3 regions of the Sedimentibacter sp. genome follow, and region 2 is predicted to be linked to each of the others. Evidence: riboswitches for the same ligand, from Rfam matches in the RefSeq annotation. Region 2 holds a riboswitch; each other region holds the start of a gene.
What was found. A riboswitch is a leader RNA that binds a small molecule or an ion and turns the genes downstream of it on or off. The one in region 2 is predicted to bind molybdenum cofactor.
Positions count from the first base shown of each region.

Region 1: linked by a shared signal. The riboswitch ahead of AAGU76_RS00520 (substrate-binding domain-containing protein) and the one ahead of AAGU76_RS02415 (S-layer homology domain-containing protein) in region 2 are both predicted to bind molybdenum cofactor.
Region 3: linked by a shared signal. The riboswitch ahead of AAGU76_RS05595 (S-layer homology domain-containing protein) and the one ahead of AAGU76_RS02415 (S-layer homology domain-containing protein) in region 2 are both predicted to bind molybdenum cofactor.

Region 1 is NZ_JBCFAS010000001.1:108,614-114,169, reverse strand. It holds gene AAGU76_RS00535 (MogA/MoaB family molybdenum cofactor biosynthesis protein) at 1-247, opposite strand, end outside; gene AAGU76_RS00530 (ATP-binding cassette domain-containing protein) at 262-954, opposite strand; gene AAGU76_RS00525 (ABC transporter permease) at 956-1,621, opposite strand; gene AAGU76_RS00520 (substrate-binding domain-containing protein) at 1,631-2,515, opposite strand; molybdenum cofactor riboswitch at 2,570-2,686, opposite strand; gene megL (methionine gamma-lyase) at 2,787-3,986, opposite strand; gene AAGU76_RS00510 (sigma 54-interacting transcriptional regulator) at 4,008-5,549, opposite strand.
Region 2 is NZ_JBCFAS010000001.1:516,816-522,371, reverse strand. It holds gene ortA (2-amino-4-oxopentanoate thiolase subunit OrtA) at 1-166, shown strand, start outside; gene ortB (2-amino-4-oxopentanoate thiolase subunit OrtB) at 159-1,559, shown strand; molybdenum cofactor riboswitch at 1,670-1,785, shown strand; gene AAGU76_RS02415 (S-layer homology domain-containing protein) at 1,840-2,988, shown strand; gene AAGU76_RS02410 (S-layer homology domain-containing protein) at 3,043-5,556, shown strand, end outside.
Region 3 is NZ_JBCFAS010000001.1:1,177,778-1,183,333, reverse strand. It holds gene AAGU76_RS05605 (iron ABC transporter permease) at 1-448, opposite strand, end outside; gene AAGU76_RS05600 (Ig-like domain-containing protein) at 438-1,274, opposite strand; gene AAGU76_RS05595 (S-layer homology domain-containing protein) at 1,440-2,453, opposite strand; molybdenum cofactor riboswitch at 2,558-2,674, opposite strand; gene AAGU76_RS05590 (FAD-dependent oxidoreductase) at 2,829-5,456, shown strand; gene AAGU76_RS05585 (NUDIX domain-containing protein) at 5,469-5,556, shown strand, end outside.

The DNA of each region.
Region 1 (5,556 bases), 410 kb from region 2:
CTTCGGGAGTAACATCCCTCTTTGAAAATCCAGTTCCTCCGTTTGTGAGAACCAGGTCAAGCTTCAGCTCGTCGCACATGTAAATGAGCTCCTGGCTGATTATATCTATTTCATCGGGTACTACCTTGTAATATTCAACTTTGTATTGTTTTCCTTCAATTGCTTCCCTGATTGCAGGTCCGGTTCCGTCTACTCTTTCTCCCCTTGAACCTTTGTCGCTTATTGTTAGTATTCCAGTTCTTATCATATTTCCTCCAATGCTTAAATGTTTAATATTTGTCTTACAAGCTTATTTGCAGGGTTGTTCAGGACATTTTCTGCTTTTCCCATTTCTATTATCTTTCCCTTATCCATAAATATAACCTGATCTGCAATTCTTTTAGCCTGGTGCACATCGTGTGTGATCAATATGACCGTTCTGTTGTTTTCTGCCATTTGCCTTATGAGATTTTCAGCCCGCATGGAACTTTCTATGTCCATGGCAGCTGTGGGTTCATCTAGCATCGTCAGTTCTGTTTCCAGTACAGCTGTCCTTAAGAGCGCAATCTTTGCCCTTTCTCCTCCTGACAGCCACGATGACTTTTTGTTCAGTAAATCGTCGACTTCAAAATAACTTTTATATTTGTCAAATCTTTTCTGCAATTCTTCCTTAGGTGTCCTTTTGTATTTAAGGCCGCTTACAATGTTCTCGTAGGAAGTCTTGTTGAAAAGGTAAGGCTTTTGAACAAGTATGGATATTGAATTCCTCAAGTTTGCATCTAGCTTCCTGCCATCATAAAGGATGCTGCCCTCGCTGAGGCATTCAAGACCTGCCATGCAGCTCATAAGAGTGCTTTTCCCGCTGCCGTTTGATCCGAGTATGGCATAGATGCCTTTTGTAAACTCCAGACTTCCGATGTCAAGCACACGGCATGTATCGTAGTCCTTCACCGCATCTGATAATAATACCTTCATGTTACCTCCTCTGAACCCTGTACATCACCGTATTCACCAGAAATGATATGAACAGGAGCACAAAGCCTATAGCCACAGCTTCCTCGAAATTTCCCTTCCCCGTCTCAAGGGCGATGTATGTTGTCATGACTCTGGTTTTATTCTTGATGTTGCCTCCCACCATCATTACTGCTCCAACCTCGGAAATTGCCCGGCCGAAACCTGCCGTAATAACAGAAAGGAGCTGCATCCTGCACTCGCTTACAATAGTAACTAAAGTGCTCATTTTGTCTGCACCGAGTGATATGCATGTCAGCTCAATATTCTTTGCAATTTCTGAAATTGATGAAACTGTTAGTCCGAAAATAATGGGAAAGACCAGAAGAGTCTGCGAAATTATCATTGCCTCAGGGGAAAACAAAAGGCCGAAGCTTCCCAAAGGCCCCTTTCTGGAAAGCAGCATGTAAACTAAAAGGCCTATAAGTACCGGAGGCAGGCTCATGAGGGTGTTAGCCACCCTCATGATTGATTTTTTCAATTTGAATTCATTCAAAGCAACAACAATACCCGCAAAAAGTCCTAACACTGATGCTATTAAGGTCGAAGTGAGGGATACCTTTAAGGATAGCCCCACAACCGGCAGTATATCATTGTATGTAGTTAAAAATTCTTTGATAAATTCAAACATCAGCTCACCTTATTTCGCGTTCGGCACAAACAATGATTCTCCGAATTCTTCCTTGCCAAATCCGGCAATGAGTTCCTGTCCCTCGTCAGACAGAAGGAAATCCATGAATTCCTGAACCTCCTGTTCCTTTACAGGATACTTGTCCGGGTTCACCATCATCACCCCGTATTGATTGTACATCTTGTCGTTCTTTTCTGTCACTATGACCAGGTCAAGCTCATCCTTCATTGAAAGATATGTTGCCCTGTCTGTCAAAGTGTAACCCTGCTTTTCAGCAGCCATCTGCAGCACTGCACCCATGCCTGTTCCTGCCGAAACATACCATTCCCCTTCAGGAATGATGTTAAGTTCTTTCCAGTAGGATTTTTCCTTTGTGTGCGTTCCCGAATCATCCCCTCTGGAAATGAATGTTGCCTTATTTTGTTCAATAAGTTCAAAGGCTTTTATAGGATCGTTGGGAGCATTTGTCAACAGCCCTGCAGGATCTGATTCTGGTCCAACAATGATAAAATCATTGTACATAACATCAAATCTTTCCTTGGCGTATCCTTCGGCAACAAAAGCTTCTTCCTGGGCTTTTGCATGAACGAGAACTCCATCTGCATCTCCGTTTTTTGCAAGCTCCAGCGCAGCTCCAGTACCCTTGGCAACAACTTCAACAGTTATGCCTGTCTTTTCCCTGAAGATAGGAAGAAGGTAATCAAGAAGTCCTGAATCCTGTGTACTTGTTGTTGTTGCAAGAACAAAGCTTCGTTCCTCTGCAGGCTGTGCAGGTGTTTGTTCTGCCGGTTTTTCCTGAGCAGGCTGTTCAGCTTTAGGCTGCTCTGTTTTAGCGCATGCTGCCATTGAAAATATCATTGTCAATGAAAGCAAGAGGGCTAAAATGTTTTTCATCTTAGTTTTTTTCAAAATAAAAAAACCCCTTTCATATAATAGTATACGAAAAGAGAAATGCTGTAGATTTCTCCTTTCCAATGGGAGGCTTGTCTGTTTCCAAACAAACCCTTTCGGTTTGCGGCTCATAGCCTGGGCTTTAGACCCGCAAACTCGGAGATGTTACTTATACTATTTTATTAGGAAACCTAACAATTGTCAATGAATAATAAAAAAAACGGCCCGGAATGCTCCGGCCGTTTCGGATAACAATAAGTTTATTCGAATGAATTTACAGGATTTTGTCCAGTGCCTGCTTTAGATCTGCAATTATGTCATCGGCATCCTCAAGACCTACCGACAATCTAACCAGTCCTTCAGAAATACCCGATGCTGCCCTTTCCTCAGGCGTATACGGTGAATGAGTCATGGAAGCCGGATGTTGTATCAGTGTTTCGGTGTCGCCCAGGCTTACAGCCAGTGAGCAAAGTTCCACGGAATTCATGAGTATTCTTCCCGCATCAAGTCCGCCTTTAACTTCAAACGCAATCATAGCTCCCGGAAGGCTCATTTGCTTTTTGGCCAGCTCATGCTGGGGGAAGCTCTTAAGTCCCGGATATGCTATGGTCTTTACAGCCGGATGGCTTTCAAGAAATTCAGCAACCTTCTGAGCGTTTTGACAGTGCTTTTCCATTCTCACTTCCAGCGTCTTCATTCCCCTGTTGATCAGGTACGAATCAAAAGGACTTATTACCGAACCTGTCATGTCCTTTATGCCCACAAGCCTTATCTGGTCGATTAATTGCTTCCTGCCTGCGGCAAAGCCGGCAATAACATCCCCATGTCCGTTCAGATACTTGGTTGCAGAGTGAACCACAACGTCGGCTCCCATATCAAGCGGCCTTTGGATGTAAGGGGTGCAGTATGTGTTGTCAACAACGACGGTGCAGTCCTTATTGGTATGTGCGATTTTTGAAATTTCCTCGATGTCTGAAATAAGCATGTTAGGATTTGCAGGGCTTTCAAGATACACCACCCTTGTATTGTCCTTCATCGCCATTCTTACATTTTCCGGGTCAGATGTGTCCACAAATGTAACGTCAACTCCAAAGCGTGATAACCCATGATTCATGAATGCAAATGTGCAGCCGTAAAGTGTCTTGGCAGCCACTATGTGGTCTCCTGCCTTAACTATTGCCCAGATAACTGATGTTATGGCTCCCATGCCTGAACCCATGGCTACTGCAGCCTGGGCGTTTTCAAGGCTTGCAAGCTTATCTTCAACCTGGGAGCTTGTTGGATTTCCAAGCCTCGTGTAAATGTACCCGTCCTCTTCAAGCGCAAATCTCCTTCCGCCCTGCTCGGCGGAATCAAATATGAAGGTTGATGTCTGGTAAATAGGAGTTGCCAACGCTCCGTACTCATTTTTCCTGTAGCCCGCATGAACAGCTCTGGTTGAAAATTTCATCCTGCTGAGTTTTTCTGTATCCATTTGAACCTCCTTAAATAATCATTAATTTTCCTTGCGGATGTTGTATTTCTTCATTCTGTTAATAAGCATGGTGTGGGTTACCTCAAGGCTTCTTGCGGCTTCCCGTATGCTTTTGTTCATTTTAAGACTCTCGGTTATTTTTTTCTTCTCAAGGTTTTCAAGACACTCCTTAAGGGACGTGCTCCCAAGGGATTCCTCCGGAACAATGTCGTAGTTAAGCATAATGTCCCTGGCTGTAATTTCTTTTTCTGTAGAAAGAGCTACCGCCCTTTCAAGAACATTCTGAAATTCCCTGACGTTTCCCGGCCAGTTGTAGTTGAGAAGTTTTCTCATGGCATTTTGTTTTATTCCGTCTATTTCCTTGTGATATCTTTTTGAATGAATGCGGGCGAAATGTTCAAACAGTATTGGAAGATCCTCTTTTCTTTCCCTCAGCGGCGGAATGTTTATGTTGAAGATGTTTATCCTGAACAAAAGATCCAGCCTGAACTCCTTGTTTCTGACCATTTCGTCGATGTTTTGGTTTGTGGCTGAAATAAGTCTAACATCGAAATTAACTTCGCTGGCGCCCCCAACTCTTCTGACCTTTTTTTCCTGCAAAACCCTCAGAAGCTTAGCCTGAAGGTGCGGCGCCATTTCGCCTATCTCATCAAGAAAAACCGTTCCGCCTCCGGCAATTTCAAAAATCCCGGCCTTGCCTTCCTTTCTGCCTCCGGTGAATGTTCCTCCCTCATAACCGAAAAGCTCGCTTTCGAGAAGCTGGTCCGGTATGGCCGCACAGTTTATGGCAATGAAAGGCTTGTTCTTTCTCCTGCTGTGATTGTGAATGGCTCTGGCGAAAAGTTCCTTGCCTGTTCCGCTTTCTCCGGTGATGAGGACCGGCGAATCAGACTTGGAATAAAGCTTGCCCTGCTTGATGGCATCAAGCATTTTATTGCTTTCAGCCACAATGTCCTCGAATGTTATGGGATTGTCGTAACGGTTGAAGACACTTGTGCCGTCCATTTCATAAAACGACAGAAGGTAGCTGCTTAAAACGTTTTCTTCACTTGTGATGGGCTGCAGATTAACCTGGTACAGCTGGCTGCCTATTTCCATGGTGTCTTTTGTCATGATACTGTTGTTTCTGCTCATGTTAAGAAACGATACAAGCTTGTCGTAATTCATGTATTTTCTGATGTTGATTCCGGTGATATCCCTGCCGGATGTCATGAAAATCTTGTCAGCCGCATAGTCGTTCACATACTTTATGTCTCCGCTTCTGCTTAACAGTGTTACACCGTGAGGAATGACATCAAGAACCTTCCTCATTTCGGTATCTTTTTCCTCAAAGGGGAACAGCTCTATCTCCTCGAGACTTGACCAGCCGTCTAGTTCCTTCAGCTCCATTTTTATGTTTTCCCAAACACCTTCTTCCATGGGCATGAGCTTTATGTATGCGACGTAGGCATACACTTCCATCCATATGAGTCCCACGTCATGATTGTGAAGTACGCTCAGGGCCTCATAGGTAAGGTGAGGTCTGTCTTCAGATGCCGTAAGTTTTATTTTCTTAGCTTCCATAGTTTCC
Region 2 (5,556 bases):
AGGGGACGAAGTTACGGTTCTGACAAGAACAAAGCGCGAAGAACGGGGAACGCTGCTGGAAGCTAATCCATATTACAAACATGATTTCGGTAAGTTTGTGCCGGAACTGCTGAGGGTCAGCGAACAAGTAAGAGACATCTTATTTGGAGGTGCAGAAAATGAGTAAAGATATGAGCTACGCTGCAGTCATGGCCAGAAGACCGGAAATCATGAAGAAAGCTGCAGGACTTGATTTTGCGCAGTTTGAAAGCGGTTCAATTGCCTTTGACTATGAAAGAATGATGGCAGAAGCAGGATTCACAATTGCTGAAATTCAAAAAATCCAGTCAGAGCACGGAGTGGGAAACACTCCTGTCATAGAACTTAGAAATCTTTCTGCCCTGGCAAGAAAACTTGCACCAAAAGGCAAGGGAGCAAGAATATTCATAAAAGACGAAGCATCCAACGCATCAGGAAGCTTCAAGGCAAGAAGGGCCTCAACGGCAGTGTACATGGCCAAGAAGCTTGGGTACAAGGGAGTTGTGACTGCCACCAGCGGAAACTACGGAGCAGCAGTTGCATCACAGGCAGCCATGTACGGACTGAAATGCATCGTTGTTCAGGAATGCTACGACTCAAGAGGAGTTGGACAGCCTGAAATAATAGAAAAGGCAAGGGCCTGTGAAGCATTGGGGGCAGAGGTTGTTCAGCTTTCGGTGGGACCTGAACTGTTCTACACGTTTTTAAGGATCCTTGAAGAAACAGGATACTTCAACGCATCACTGTACACACCGTTTGCGGTGGCAGGAGTTGAAACCCTCGGATATGAATTAGCAATGCAGTTCAGAGAAAGATACGGCAAGGACCCTGATTATGTGGTAGCCACAAACGCAGGGGGAGGAAACCTTACGGGAACAGCAAGAGGCTTAAGAAAGGCAGGAGCGCAGTCACACATAGTGGCAGCCAGCGTAAACCTTTCAGGTCTTCACATGGCTTCAGACAATCAGTTTAACAGAAAGTCATTCACAACAGGGCACACAGGCTTCGGTATGCCGTTTACAACATGGCCGGACCGTTCGGACGTACCCCGTTCGGCAGCTAGACCGTTAAGATACATGGAAAGATACCTGACAGTTCATCAGGGAGATGTGTTCTACATGACAGAAGCATTGGCAAGCCTTGAAGGACTTGAAAAAGGACCGGCAGGAAACACAGCTCTTACAGCAGCATTCTCACTGGCACAGGAACTTGATGAAGATCAGATCATAGTAGTTCAGGAAACAGAATACACGGGAGCAGGCAAGCACATTCAGCCGCAGCTGTCATTTGCAAGATCAAACGGCATAGAAATAAAATTCGGAAACCCCAGCGAAGAAGTGCCCGGAAAGAACATAATCCTTCCGTCACATCCATCACTGATAAAGGCAGAAGATGCGGACTTGACACACATGAGAAAGTCACTCATAAAAAATGCAGTGTCAACCTACAATGTTTCACCAACTGATGCTGACATAGAATTCCTTGCGGAAGAAACAAACACAAATGCTGAGTTTGTAAGAAATGTAATAGCAAAATCATAATAGGACAAATATGTTTATAAAGCGGCTGTCAGTTTGTACAGCCGCTTTAATTTATTTAAACGAAAATAATTTACAATACTTTACATTAATAATAATAAATGGTATAATTTATCCAATAGATGCTCCGAGCACCTGAACCTAAAATCATTCATGGTTCCCGTGCCGATAGGGTTTGATTGGAAACGGTCAAGCCTCCTGATGGAAAGGAGAAATTTTTTTGCAGCATTTCCATTGGGGGGATGCTGTTTTTTAATAAAAAAATAACAAATGGAGGAATAATATGTTAAAGAAAACTAAACTTATTTCACTTGTACTGGCAATTGCACTTTTGCTGTCACAGGTGACAGCGATTGCAGCCACAGACAGCTATGCTGTTGAAATAGCAGTGGCTGGAACTTCAACAACGCTTTTGCTCTCACTGGGTGATTTAAAAGAGATGCCTGCAGCAGCCCAAATTGAACAGGAATACATTTACAACAGCAAGACAGGTGAAAAGACGGCACAGGTAAAAGGTGTGAGCCTTGAATACGTTTTGAAGGAAAAGGCAGGCGTAATAGCTGACAATGCTACGGTTATATTTGAAGCATCCGATGGATATGCCATAGAACCACAATCTCTTTCAGATATTTTCAATGATGATCTGGATTACGTCCTTGCTTACGAAGTAAACGGGGAAGCCATAGACAACGACGGAATCGCAGATAACGAAGAAATAACGGTGTACAGAAAGGTTAAGGAAGCAGGCGAATTCGGTACTGTATTTAAGATGGTCAATAAGATAACAGTTGGTGAAGCAACAGCCTCAGATGATGGTAGTGCTGCTTTGACAGGCGGCACAGCACACACTCCTGATTCAGCCAATGAAAAATCATTCACAGACATATCAGATGAATATAAGTATGCAGAAACAGCAATATATGACCTGGAAGGAAGAGGAATCATAGACGGCATAGGAGGAGGCTTGTTTGCTCCCCAAAACGAATTCACGAGAGAACAGTTCTGCAAGATTGCAGTGATGGCTTTGGGACTTGAAAATAAGGAATATTCAGGTGCCTTCAGTGATCTGTCCAAGGACAGATGGTCGGCTCCATACGTGCAGGCTGCTGTTGAAGCCGGTTTGTTCAAAGGCTATGAGGACGGAACGTTCAGGCCAGAAAAAACTATAACAAGGCAGGAAATGGCTGTTGTTGCAGCTAATGCAGCAGTTGCTACCCAAAAAGTCACCAAGGAAAAGCTTGCTAAATTTGTTATGGAAAAGTCAGCATATCTTGATAAGACAGAGGTGGCAGAATGGGCTGCAAATGCTGTAGCATGGCTGGAAGCTCAGGGTGCGTTTATAGGCGTTGCCGGAGACAGCTTTGAACCTGTAAAGGTTGTAAACAGGGCTGAAGCGGCTGTTGTTGTGTTCAACACCTTGTTTGCGCAGTAATTCTTGGCAATGGGCGATAATTGCATCGCTCATTGTTCTAATATGGAGGTAGATATGAGTTGCAAAAGGTCTAGGCTGCTGGCGCTGTTTTTGACAGCATCCATCATGGTTTTTCAGTTATTCGTGTTCGATGTCCCTGCAATGGCTGCGGATTTGGACCTAATTATAACGGGAAGCGGTATTTACGAGGATGTTCGGATTTCTCCAACTGACTGGGAGAAATATTCATTGGTTGAAAAGATTTATTCCACAAACAACAGCCTTGGGTTTCACAAGATTGTAAAAGCCAAAGGGTATGATTTTTTTGAAATCATAGGAGAGAATAATCTCAAGGCTGACAGTGATTATGAAGTTAAATTTACTTGTTCAGACGGATTTGAGTTCACAAAGACAATCAGCGAGCTGAAAAATGCATATAGCTACGACGAATTTACTGAAAATACCAAATCAAAGATTTCACCGATGATTGCAAGATATACAACTGTGCTGGCTGATTTTCCCAAGGATAATTTTGTTCCCCCTGTTACATGGATTGACAAGGCAATTTCAGAAGTAAACCTGGACAAGGATTTTCCGAAACTTGTTTTCGGACAGACTTCTATTGATGACATGAACATGTCAAAATGGGGCAAGGACATTGTCAGGATAACTGTGGGAGATGAAAGACAAGTGGCTGCATCATCACCCTATAGGCACATTGATCAGGATGGAGAACCATACAATGTGGATGCCATTACGGGAGCAACATTCACCATAGAGGGACCGGGCGTTGAAGGCTACAGGGCAATCTCATTGAGGCAGATTGAAGAAGATGCTGCAGGACAGAGCACAGGTGCCTACTATGAAAAAATGTCAGGAAAAGTAGTTGAAAACTCTTACGAAGGAATCAACGTAAAATATCTTATAGACAATTATGTGAAAGCAAGGACAAATGCCGGAAACATTACATTTAAGGATAAGTCCAGAAAAAAAATACTCACTGTTCCTATTTCAGAAGCAGCAAATTACACGGTTGCTTACGGTATAAACCAGGTTCCTCTGGTTTATCTTGATACCGAGGAAGGATACATAAAGGAGAAGAACAACGATAACGGATGCTTTAAGCTTGTATATAAGCAGGGTAAAATAACTGCTGAGGAATTTTCAAACGTTGCTTACATCTATGTTGAAGAAAAGGACGCCAAAAACATTTTCGAGCATTCCTATGCTCCCTACAGTGAATCCAAGTTTACTGATTATGAGCTGATAATTCACGGAGACGGATTAGGCAAGGAAGAAAAATTTACCGTGGCAGACTTAGAATCCATGAAGGACCTGCAGTTTACAGGGGAATACAGCCTTTCAAACAGTGAATACTTCTGGTACTACAACACCTACAAGGGAGTTCCGCTGTGGGATTTGCTGCTTAAGGCAGGAATGGATCCTCACATAGACGAAAACACAAGCGTTCGTTTCATAGCAGCAGACAACTACAACTTTGCTCCCATGACCATCAAGGACATAAAGGACAATTCGAGATACGGCTATTATGAGAAAAGCGCATTGGACAACGGTGACGGAACATTCCCCGGCGAATATGTGAATCCCATATATACAGGAATGCCGGTTTTGGCGGCCTACGGCTTCAACGGTTATCCGTACGTTACAAGACCGTCTGATCAAGGATACAACTCAGGTCTTGGAAATGACGGAGGGCCTGTCAGAATTATATTCGGTAAGACAAACTACAACGATACAAACGGATCCAATCAGGTACAATTTGCCAAAGAAATCATAATTGGAGAAGGAACAAGCCTTCTTGGTACTTCCTTGAATACGGGAGACGGCCAGTCAACAGGGCTTAAGGTAACGGAAGGTGCGTGGAACCACAAGCGTGAAATATATGACCAATACCTTGATACGCCTGTTCTAAGGGTAACAGGGTCCCAGGTGAAGGAACCGGTCACTTTCACATTGAGACAAATAGAGGAAATGGAAGCTGTCAGGGACACATATACCGGAGACGGTGTCCATGATTTTGAAGGAGTTTCCTTGTGGCACATAATATCCGAAGCTGTCGGTCTCAAGGAAGGGGTGGATGTTCCAAGCATCAGGGTTTTCAGCGGACAGAACTACAACCAGATTCTGAGAAGCACCGAACAGGTTCAAAAGGGAGTATTGAATTCGCAGGGAATGGTCAAGGATATAATTCTTGCTTATGCGGTTGATGGCTACCCACTGGTACCAAACGAGGGTGATTCAGGCTATGCAAACAACAACGCCTATGGACCACTGAGGCTCATTATCGAGGAAAGCAAATCCATGTGGGTTAAGTGGGCAGACTGCATAGTTGTTGGTACAGGTGATTATGAAGCACCGGAAATGAAGGATGTTAAATCAGATGCAGCTTTTGAAGATGTTGAAAACCACTGGGCTAAATATGAAATAATGAAAATGGAGTCCATGGGTTACGTGAAGGGAAGCGGCGGGCTGTTCAGACCTGATGACACAATAACAAGGGCAGAATTTGCTTCCATGGTCTCAAGGGTAAAGGGTATTGACAACAAAGAGTATCTTCTCTCCTCATTT
Region 3 (5,556 bases), 660 kb from region 2:
GCATTATTGTGGGAGTAGTGTTGTAGATTTTTCCTATTGTATAGCTTAAGGTTACGGCAATTCCGCCGAAAACCAGCGCAAATAGGTACACTAAAAAAGAGGAGCGAGAGAACAATAGTATAGCCAGGGCAGCACCGAATCCCGAGCCGGAGCTTACCCCAAGCATCCCTGAATTTACAAGGGGATTGTGAAACAGTCCCTGAAATGCAGCTCCGCTGACAGCCAGGGAAGCTCCGGCCAGTGCTGATAAAAGTGCCCTGGGCATTCTTATATCCCAGATTATTGTTGCGTAGGTGTCGTTGACCAGTTCGTTTTTTAATAAAGGATACAGCAGAATTGACGGGATGTCCTTTAAGGGGACCGGATATCTTCCGTTGAACAAGGTCACAAGCACCAGCACAAATGGCGTTAAGAAAATAATTGTATTGATAAGCCGTCTATTTTTCATTTTTGTTCTTCTTTTTTTGAATTATCACGAGCGCAGCAGCCGCCACAACCAGTGCTGCAGCCATTGCTCCTGATTTCATGCTGTTTTTGCTGCCTGGTTCTTCTGCTGATACAGTCACAGATGGAGCATCTGAAGCTTTAGAAGTATCAGAGGGTTCAGACTCGGATGTGGCTGATTGGTTGGCGTATGCTTCCTTTGTCTGATTTTCATCCTCACTGTTTTCTGGTACAGGCAAAGCTTCTGCCGGCGGGTTTTCCGTTACTGAAGAGGAACCGGCAGGTTCTGCTTCAGTATTTTTTTCTCCTGCCGAAACCTGAGGATTTTCTGAGACTGTCTGCATTTCTTGAACATTATTGCTTTCAGCCACATTGCTTTCGTGTGTTCCCTGAGTGGTGAAAGAAACGTATGATGGCTCGCCTAGAGTACTACCGTTTTTGGCAAGCATGTCAGCCGATATTTCCACGGTGTAGGTTGTATTTTCTTTTAAGTCTGATAGGGGATCAATGTAGATTTCCCGCTTCTTATCCGGCTCAACCTGGTCATCAGGGAAAATCAGATTTGCTTCTACAATCTGATTGTTGCTATCCTTTAGAAAAATGCAGTTAAGATTGTTATCCTTTACGGAAAAATTGACCACATTCTTATTGAACAGCAAGGTGATTGTCACATCTGCCGGAACATCTTTGGAAGAGTCGGCAGGATTGGAACCAACCAGCTGAAAATCCACGCTTTTTCCGTCAACCGAATCTGATTCGCTGGCATACAGAGGGTATGAGCTTGCAGCAATTAATACTGCAAGAATCAATGACAACATTTTTATTTTCATAATCTCTCCGATATTTTATTTGTATTAAAAAAAACATATTTGAACCTGAGGGAAGACTTGGCTGCAAGGAGACGCGACTTCCAGACAGCCAGTCTGATTAATAATCATCCGGGGAGGGATATCATTGTACCGCTCAGTATAACAAAATATGTTTTGTTACCTAAATTATTTAACTGTGAAGCTGATCGTTTTGCCTTCGCCTAAAGTATTACCGTTGTTGGCTTTCAAACCTGCTCCTATGACTATGTTTACCGTTTTTCCGGATTTAAGCTGTGTCAATGGTTTAATGAAAATATTTGACTTTTCATCATCTGAATTTTCAATGCGGAAAATCTCACTTTCTATTACCTGTCCTTTGTTGTCCTGAAGTTTAACCTGAGTTTTGTTGTTGTCCCAGTACTCTCTTACTATTCCGCGATCAAAAACCAGCTTTATTATTATTTCGCTGTCCGGATTTCCATCTTCCAGCTTACCGAGCTCAACTGATTGATTGTTTTCGATTTCTACAAAGTATGCACCCAAAAGGTTAAGAGCAGCAACTCCGTTTCCTTTTTCTTCTGAAACCTGTTCAGCATCCTGCGGTAAAACTTCGTTTGGTTTTATGCTTAAAAGCAATGTCACTGCATCTGCGCCTGTAATTTTTTCAAAAGGTTTAATCTTATTTTTTCCTTCGAGGAGCCCTTTCTGCACATAGGCTTCCACTGCACCCTGTGCCCATGACGGTACATCGGATGCATCCTTGAAGTTAAGCATTTTTTCAGGTTTGTTTGACGTACCTGCATTCAGCAGCCTTATCGCCATTATGTATGCTTCAAGATTTGTTACATATCCTTCGGGGTCGAATGTGCCGTCACCTTTTCCAACAACGTACCCTGCACAAAAGGCCTTCTTAACTTCCTTATAATATGCTGAGTCAGTCTGGACATCTGAAAAGCTTATGTCCTTCTGTTCCTTGAAATCATACAAGGAATTAATCAAAGCTGTGAACTCTGCTCTGTTAAGGAACTTGTCCGGTTGAAAAGCTTCGCCCTGGTGGATTCGCCCCCAACCTGCTTCAAACCATTGCTCTTCGGTTTCGCCTGCTGCACTGCTCTGCGCGAATGCAACGGAAGGTAGCACCATAAGAAGAGTAAGGATTATTATTGTTGATAAACTGATTAGAGATAGATATTTCTTCATAACTTCCTCCTTGTTGTCTTTTGTAAAGGATAACATTCCTATCACATAAAAAAAACATCTTTCCGTGGAAAGATGCAGCATGCGTAAAATTGTGTACGCCAAGTAAGCCTGCAATTAATTTTACTTTCCAACGGGAGGCACAACCGTTTCCAATTATACCCTGACGAACTGCATCCATTGCCGAGGCTTTAGGTATCACAGTTTCGCAAAACTAATAAAGACGATATTTAATTAACACAATGATAGCATTTATTTCTTGAATTGTAAATAGTTTATTTTATAACAACATAAATTTTATGGCGCAAATCAATATTTGGTTTATTATCAGCCTTTCAAGGTATATATATATATAAAGGGCAAAAAGAAGGTGCTGTCATGAAAAAATTTCCTGTTGCCGCAGCAGCTATATTGGCGGTTGTTGCTGCTATTATTTTTATTTTGATAAATAAGGACTACATAATAAAGATTGCCGGCGAAAAATCGGGAGAAGAATCAGAAGCTGAGCTTGAACCAGGTGAAACATTGCCTGAAGACGAAACAAAAAACGCCAGAGACTATTTTACTGTTTTAAGTGATGTGAAATACACATATACTGAATCCGGATCAGGGCTTATCAGTGAAGTTTCTGTGGATTATTCATCTGATGATGCCATGCAGCTGAGGATTGTCTGTGACGGTTCAGTAAAGACTGCCGTTCTTGCGGTCAGGGAAGGTGAAGTATTTCTGACCCATCCCCAGAAGGAAGAATACTTCAGACAGAATATTATGAATAGTTGGAATGAGGGAGACATCATTTTAAAAGAGCCTATTGAGGAAGGAACACAGTGGCCGGTAAAGGGAGGGACAAGAAAGATCACTTCGCTTTCAGCATCTGTAAAGACACCTGAAGGCATGTTTGATGCGGTCCAGGTCACAACATTTCTGGATGGCAGGACGGTTACAGACTACTACAGCAGGGGTCTGGGTCTTGTTAAATCTGAAATAAGGGAGGAAGCTTCCAAAGACGAAGCACCCATCCTTGATCAGGAATATTCATCGGATAACCTGAACAGCAGCACAGCATTCGTACTTAACAGCATACAAAAAAATTACGTGTTGACTGAAGAGATAAATTATTACTTCCCTGACTTCAAAAAAATGAAGGTAAGAAGCTCTGCCAAAAAAACTAAGTTTCACACCAACGACATTACGGAGCAGGTCCTCACACATGATTACAGGAACGTTGTTTACGGTGACAGGCCGGTTTTATCAAATAACAGCAGCATAAACAAAGTTGATGTGGATCTTGACAACACACTGCATGTGGATTTAAGCAGCGGATTTGTTGATGATATGGACGTGGAAGCTATTTACGAAGGCATGATTCTCCAGAGCATTGCAAACACTATGGGAAGGTTTTTCAATGCCGAGCAGGTCAGGTTCACTGTTGAAAGCGAGGATTACAGGTCCCAAAACATCAGGATGCATCAAAGGCCCATGAAAGTCAGCTACCTGGATTTTCCACTGTACTTTGATGTTGTTGTGTACGGTGCCACGGCCGCTGGAGTGATGGCTGCAGTTTCTGCAGCACGGGAAGGAATGGATGTTGCGTTGATTGAATCAGCAGAACATGTGGGCGGGATGGTCACAGGCGGCTTGAGCTACACTGACCACGGCAATATCAATGTTATAGGAGGAATTACAAGGGAATTTTTCGAAGATGTGGGGAAAAAGTACGGCAGGAAAGTTATGTGGTACTACGAACCTCATGTGGCGGAGGAAGTTTTAAACGAAATGATTGAACGTGAGAGTATCCGCCTTTTCACGGGAAGCGCCCTCAGAGATCATAGGGGCGTGGACAAGGACGGCAGCACAATAATAAGCATGGAGACTGAAAAAGGCGATGTATTTTTTGCTCAGTATTTCATAGACAGCACCTATGAAGGAGACATGATGGCAGCATCGGGTGTGTCCTATGCCGTGGGAAGGGAAGACAATGACGACTTCGGAGAAAGTTTTGCCGGTGTTCTTCCTCCCCTGGGCAGGAACAACTTTTATTACAACCTGAAGGCTGAAGACGCAGAGGGTAAGCTGTATGGCGAAGTGTCCCTTAAGCTTCCCGGGCCGGCAGGGCAGGGTGATGACATGGTGCAGGCCTACAATTATCGCCTTATTCTCACAAACAATCCCAACAACCAGATACCATTCACAAAACCAGGGGATTATGACAGGGAAAGGTACCTTCTGTTAAGCTCATGGCTGGATATGCTTAAAAAAAGCGAGGGCAGGTCCATTAGATTTTCGGACGTGGCATATTTCGGGCCTCTTCCGGAAGGCAAGTACGATATTAACAATTCCGGGCCGTTTTCCACAGATTACATAGGGGGAAGCTTAAATTACCCTGAAGCAGGCTATGAACAAAGAGAAGAGATTAAAAATGAGCACAAAAATTACATACAGGGACTTTTATACTTCATTGGCAATGATGAGGCAGTTCCTACCGAGCTTCGTGAAGATGTGAAGAAGTGGGGATACGCGGCAGATGAGTTTACTGACAACGGATGCTGGCCGTACCAGCTTTACATCAGGGAAGCCAGGCGGATGAAGGGTGATTTTGTAATGACAGAACATGACGTTCGCAGGGACAAAATCAAGGATGACGTCATAGCCATGGGATCATACAACATAGATTCACACAACGTCCAGAGGTATATGACGCTGGACGGTTTCGTGCTTAACGAAGGAGAAATTCAGATACCCGTAACGCCGTACCAGATACCTTACAGGGTTATGCTGCCAAAAAGAAGTCAGGCGGATAACCTTCTGGTAACCGTGTGCGTATCTGCCACACACATAGCATATTCATCCCTGAGGATGGAACCCCAGTACATGATGATGGGTGAAGCTGCTGGGATTGCAGCGTCCTTGTCCGTGAAGCAAAGGACGGAAGTTCAGAACATAGATGTGGCAGAATTGCAGAAAATACTTGTTGAGAACGGCGCAGTCTTTAAGACAGCCGAATAATGGAGAGATAATATGAGATTGAGAAGCATTACAACAGCTTTTTTAAAAAACGGCGGTGATTATCTATTGATGGAAAGATCGGGAAACAATCATCTCATGC